Regions from separate parts of the Buttiauxella sp. BIGb0552 genome, predicted to be linked through region 2. Evidence: predicted binding sites of a transcription regulator. Region 2 holds the regulator's gene; the other holds the start of a gene.
What was found. Region 2 encodes Fur, which represses iron uptake genes when iron is present. Its sites were predicted from a motif close to ATAATAATGAGAACNACTATCAA; they were not measured.
Positions count from the first base shown of each region.

Region 1: a site for Fur is predicted at 1,350-1,372, ahead of EDF88_RS13015 (Nramp family divalent metal transporter). Genes of this name have one in related genera too.

Region 1 is NZ_SODY01000004.1:189,416-192,717, reverse strand. Features, by position in the region: gene EDF88_RS13015 (Nramp family divalent metal transporter) at 70-1,308, opposite strand; gene EDF88_RS13010 (NupC/NupG family nucleoside CNT transporter) at 1,668-2,855, shown strand; gene EDF88_RS13005 (diguanylate cyclase) at 2,910-3,302, opposite strand, start outside.
Region 2 is NZ_SODY01000002.1:513,721-517,022, forward strand. Features, by position in the region: gene ybfE (LexA regulated protein) at 115-396, shown strand; gene fldA (flavodoxin FldA) at 548-1,078, shown strand; gene fur (ferric iron uptake transcriptional regulator) at 1,423-1,875, shown strand; gene chiQ (ChiQ/YbfN family lipoprotein) at 1,966-2,298, opposite strand; gene chiP (chitoporin) at 2,346-3,302, opposite strand, start outside.

The sequences.
Region 1 (3,302 bases), on a different contig from region 2:
AACTACATGAATGAACTTATAAAGATGTAACCCGCGACCACAAGTGTGTGGCCGCAGAGCACTATAAATCTACAGTCCCAAAGCCGTACCAACTAGCAGCCACAGGTTAAGCGCCACCACTATAGCCACAATCACCCACCCCACATGTTTTACCAGCCGGGTATTGACGAGATCGCCCATCAATTTTTCATTGCTGGTGAAAATCAGTAGCGGCACCAACGCCAGTGCGATACCAAAACTGAGTAGTACCTGGCTCATTACAAGGACGCGGGTTGGGTCAAGCCCCATCAGGATGACAATAAATGACGGTGCCATAGTGACTGAGCGGCGCACCCACAGCGGGATGTAGAAGCGAACAAACCCCTGCATCACAACCTGCCCTGCCAGAGTACCGACAACGGTTGACGACAGACCCGCCGCGACCAGACTCAAACCGAAGATAGTCGCCGCTGAATGACTCAAAAGAGGTTCCAGCGTGAGGTACGCCTCATCGAGATCGGCAACGCCGGTATGACCTGTGAAGTGAAACGCCGCGGCGGCGGTTGCCATCATCGCCAGATTTACAAACCCGGCAATCGTCATTGCGATACCCACATCCCATTTGGTCGCGCTGTAACGTTCGGCGCGGTTGCCTTCGTGCATATGTTGGGTCAGCGATGAATGAAGATAGATCACATGCGGCATAATTGTCGCCCCCAGAACCCCGGCGGCCAGGAACACCGCTTCGCTGGTCGGCAAGCTTGGGATCAGCATGCCTTTACCAAGTTCAGCCAGTTTGGGCTGCGAGAAAATCAGTTCAACAATGTAAGCCGCAGCCACAAACAGCAGCAAACCACCGATGACTTTTTCCAGCGGTTTCTGGCCGCGCCGTTGCAGCATCAGTATAAGGAACGTTGCAATCCCGGTCAGCACTGCGCCCTGGAGTAACGAAACGCCCAGGATCAATTTAAAACCAATCGCAGCACCAATAAACTCCGCCAGATCGGTCGCCATGGCAATGATTTCGGCTTGTATCCAGTACAACCACACCACCGGGCGCGGATAGTGGTCACGGATCTGCTCCGCGAGGTTCTTGCCGGTGGCAATCCCCAGTTTTGCCGAGAGAATTTGGATAAGCATCGCCATCAGGTTTGCCCACACCACTACCCATAGCAATTTGTAGCCAAAACTTGCCCCGGCCTGGATGTTGGTCGCAAAGTTGCCGGGATCGATATACCCGATAGCAGCGATAAAAGCCGGCCCCATCAACGCCAGCCGTAATCTGCGCGCTGTGCGGGTACCACTGTTGTCAACGCGACTGTTTGTCATCATCTGCCTCTGAGATATAGCCTTTGCTATGTTTCAAGCTATCAAAAATGAGAATGATTATCAAATTCATTTAAAATGCTTAAACCGATTATTTTGATAGACGGAAACAATGAGGAATTTGCAGTGACAATTTTATATGCCAGTTAACTTTCATGAACTGCGGCAAGCACTATGTTAGAGATATGTGCGTTGACGCAACTTTTACCTTCTTTACTTAACATAGCAGAAATGTATGGTTGATCACTAATTTTGAGTTTGGTCACAGGACATCACTATAGTGTGCGATTAGTCTCGTTTTCTTATTGCTTGTTTCATAGAATGTGCAACGAAATTAAACCTGCCTCATGTTTGGAGCAAATATGTCCCGCGTTCTTCACTTTGTCTTAGCGCTTGCCGTGGTAGCGCTACTTGCTTTATTGCTAAGTAGCAACCGTAAGCAAATTCGTATTCGCTTTATCGTTCAACTGTTAGTGATTGAACTCATTCTCGCCTGGTTCTTCCTGAACTCAGAAATCGGTCTGGGCTTTGTGAGAGGTTTCTCAGAAATGTTTGAGAAACTGCTGTCGTTCGCTAACGAAGGGACAAACTTTGTATTCGGTAAGATGAATGACGAAGGACTCGCCTTCTTCTTCCTGAAAGTACTCTGCCCAATCGTCTTTATATCCGCGCTGATCGGGATATTGCAGCACATCCGGGTTCTGCCGATTGTTATCCGCTTTATCGGTACCGTTCTGTCTAAAGTGAATGGTATGGGTAAACTGGAATCCTTTAACGCCGTAAGCTCGCTGATTCTGGGACAATCAGAAAACTTTATCGCCTATAAGGATATTCTCGGCAAGATGTCGCGCAACCGCATGTACACCATGTCCGCTACGGCCATGTCTACCGTGTCCATGTCGATTGTCGGTGCTTACATGACGATGCTCGAGCCAAAATATGTGGTCGCCGCGCTGGTGTTGAACATGTTCAGTACCTTTATCGTACTGTCGCTGATTAACCCTTACCGCGTTGATGAGAGCGAAGAAAATATCCAGATGTCTAACCTGCACGAAGGCCAAAGCTTCTTCGAAATGCTCGGTGAATACATTCTGGCAGGTTTTAAAGTTGCGATTATTGTTGCAGCGATGCTGATTGGCTTCATTGCCTTGATTGCCGCACTGAACGCACTGTTTGCAGCAATCTTCGGCATCTCCTTCCAGGGCATCCTGGGTTACATCTTCTACCCGGTAGCCTGGGTGATGGGTGTTCCATCTCATGAAGCGTTGCAGGTTGGTAGCATCATGGCCACCAAACTGGTTTCCAACGAATTCGTTGCGATGTTGGATCTGCAAAAACTGGCCGGTACGCTTTCCCCACGTGCGGAAGGTATCCTGTCAGTGTTCCTGGTGTCGTTTGCCAACTTCTCTTCTATCGGGATCATCGCTGGTGCGATTAAAGGCCTGAACGAAGAGCAAGGTAACGTGGTTTCTCGCTTCGGCCTGAAACTGGTTTACGGCGCAACTCTGGTGAGTATTCTGTCAGCATCTATCGCTGGTCTGTTCTTGTAATTCTCACAATAAAAAGCCGGGGCAATTTGCCCCGGCTTTTTTATGCCCAAATTTCTATGCCTGGCTAACACCATCATCCTGCCAGCAGACCTGGTTTCTGCCTCGTTGTTTAGCGGTATACATCCGCATATCTGCAAGCGACTGGATTTGCTCAAGCGAGCACTCTGGCAGCTCACTGTAGGCCGCAACCCCTAACGAGGCAGTGATTTGTAGCTGCGTACCGTCGTCGAGGAGCAGAGGCGATGATTCAAGCTCCCACTTAATTCTTGTCGCGACCATAATCCCCGCTTTGAGGTCGGAATTTGGCAGGAAAATGCAGAACTCTTCACCACCAATACGCCCCAGAATATCCTGGCTGCGAATCGCACGCTGAATGCGCTGAGTCGCATGCACCAGCACATTGTCACCGACCTGATGCCCATAAACATCGTTCACTTTCTTGAAGTG
Region 2 (3,302 bases):
GCAAGATGTGGCTAACGCGTTGGCGCGCAAGCCATGCTGATGTATGATTGCGCGCTAAATTGCGCCAGAGCACCCCGCTCCGTGCCACCTGAATTCCCTGTCAGTAGTCTAATCATGGCAAAAGAACAAACGGACCGTACTACATTAGATCTGTTCGCGGACGAGCGTCGCCCGGGGCGACCAAAAACCAATCCGCTAACGCGTGATGAGCAATTGCGTATCAACAAACGCAACCAACTCAAGCGCGATAAAGTACGCGGCCTGAAGCGAGTGGAGCTAAAGCTCAATAACGATGCGGTAGATGCTCTCAATCAGCTGGCTGAAGCGCGCAATATCAGTCGTAGTGAATTGATTGAAGAGATACTTCTCGAACAACTGAAGCAACATCTCAGTTAGTTTTAGTGCTATGTCCTGGTATGCGATTTTGCAGTCTGTGCACACCGGGGCGATAGCAGTTTCCGCACCACGAAGTGTTCTGCTATGATTGCCCTATCTGTGGCCAAATAGCAGCCACCATACCATTAAGTATCAAGAGGTTATTTTACTCATGGCAATCGTAGGCATTTTTTTCGGCAGCGACACTGGTAACACCGAAAATATCGCGAAAATGATTCAAAAACAGCTCGGTAAAGATGTTGCTGAGGTGCATGACATTGCTAAGAGCAGCAAAGAAGACCTGGAAGGCTTCGACATTCTGCTTCTCGGCATTCCAACCTGGTACTACGGCGAAGCCCAGTGTGATTGGGACGATTTCTTCCCAACTCTGGAAGAAGTTGATTTCAATGGCAAACTGGTAGCGTTGTTTGGTTGCGGTGACCAGGAAGACTACGCAGAATACTTCTGTGACGCATTAGGCACTATCCGCGACATCATTGAGCCGCGCGGTGCAGCTATCGTCGGTCACTGGCCGACTGCGGGTTACCATTTCGAAGCATCTAAAGGTCTTGCAGACGATGACCACTTTGTTGGCCTGGCGATTGACGAAGACCGTCAACCAGAACTGACTGCTGAACGCGTTCAGAAATGGGTTAAACAAGTTTCTGATGAGCTCAACCTGGCTGATATCATCAACGCCTGATTCTAAACCCAGGCTACTTTAAGATGCAGGCTGGCAATAAACCTGCATATTCAAGGGCGATGGGCATCAATGCGGCGAGACTATTGGGTTTCGCCACATTGATAGTTATTTCCGATTAAAATAATTGCTACAAATTTTTAACTTTTCAGCTTGTCCCTGTACAATGAACTCCTGACAAATAGCTATCAAGGCCATCAAATCGCGACTCAACCGCAATTTTTTAACTTGGTTATGCATAATACTTGCGGTTCCCATTTAGAAGGGGCAGTTCTATAATGAGACGCATTCATCTTAACGCTCACCCTGACTCCGAGCGAATCGTTAAGCAACAGGACAATTTCCGCATGACTGACAATAATACCGCATTAAAGAAGGCCGGCCTGAAAGTCACGCTTCCTCGATTAAAAATCCTTGAAGTGCTGCAGGGGCCGGTGAACCACCACGTCAGTGCGGAAGACTTATATAAACGTCTGATTGATATGGGCGAAGAGATTGGTCTCGCCACCGTTTATCGTGTACTAAACCAGTTTGATGATGCAGGCATTGTGACGCGCCATAACTTCGAAGGCGGCAAATCCGTATTCGAACTGACACAGCAGCATCACCATGACCACCTGATTTGCCTGGACTGCGGCAAAGTAATTGAATTCAGCGATGATTCAATCGAAGCCCGTCAGCGTGAAATCGCATCACGTCATGGTATTCGTCTGACTAACCACAGCCTGTACCTTTATGGTCATTGTGCTGAAGGTGATTGCCGTACCGACGAAAACGCACACGAAATCAGCGAAAAGTAATCTGCACCTCCGGCACCCAGAGTTGGGTGTCAGGCAATAAAAAAACCGGTGAGGAAGCTCATCGGTTTTTTTATTGCCTGAATACAGCGATTACTTATTGTTGGCGCGGATCTCTTGCCAGATTTTATCGCATTTTGCTTTCACGGCCTGGTCATTACCGGTACGTGTTGCCTGAATGCAGTTCTGGTAATCCAGGGTACGAACCGTTTCTTTCTTCGCAAACTCCTGGTGTTCCTTATCCTGAGCCAACACATTCAATACGCTTTGGCAGGCCTGAATTTTATCCGGATTGCCTTCTGCGGTGTTAATACAGGCGCTATACGCTTGTTTTAGTTTTGTGTCTTCCGGAGCCGTTTTAGGTTGTTGCTGCGCACACGCACTTAAACCTAACGCCATCACCACAGTCAGAACGATTTTTTTCATGTTTGATATCCTTAAGAAAACCGGGCGTTTTCACGCCCGGATTCGAATCAGAAGATGGTGAACGGTGCGATGACGATGAATTTCACGTCGCGCTCATCCTGGAAGATGTTGCCGTAACCACCGCCCCAGCTTGGGATGTCTGAATGGTTGTCGTACTGAGTGAAGTGCAGTTTGAACAGCGTGCCTTTCGCACGACCATCCTGAACGGTGTACAACGCATCAAGGCTGTACGCAGATTCTTTCAGGCGATTATCAGCATCGTAGTAACCGTCAGTGGTTGGTTTAGAGCTTGGTTTAGCATCCCATGCGTACACATAAGAAGCACCCACTGCCCAACCTGCCAGGTTCCAATTGCTCAGGTCATACATCGCGCCTGCAAATACTGCTTTTTCACCGTTGGCATTGAAGTCAGAGCGGTTATCCCACCACACATCAAGACGACCGTTTGAAGATGCATAAGTTGGGGTCATACGCTGCAGGAAGTAACCTTGCTGGCCATCGGCCTTAACAATAGTTCCTTCAAGACGCAAATCAACCTGGCCAACTCTGTATCCGAGAGTCAATGCCTGCAACCATGCAGTGCCGTCGTACAGATCGTTAACGCTGCCATCTGAAACTTTGTCACGCGTACCGTAGAACTGGTAGCTGGTTGTTAACGGGCTGCCCGCGATATCAAACTTATAGCTTGCTTTGGTGAAGTACTGATCAACGTAGCCTTCAGCCTGCCCAAATGCCGCTTCGAGAATGAAATCATTTTTGAAGTCATACTTCGCGCCAAGAGAGTGTAAATATTCAACTTTGGTTTTTTTGTCGTTCTGATAGAACTTGTCCATTTCCAGGTGCCATGGAGCTTTGTACTCGTTGGTCCACATGTAGGAGAAGCTCAGCGCACCAGAATCGCCGTAATCAAAGTTTGCACCGGCTTCAGCGCCCTGGTAAGTACCAGGCATGAAGCTCCAGTGTGGTGCGAGCAAGGTTTGCCCGGTTGGCTGAATGTAACCGCC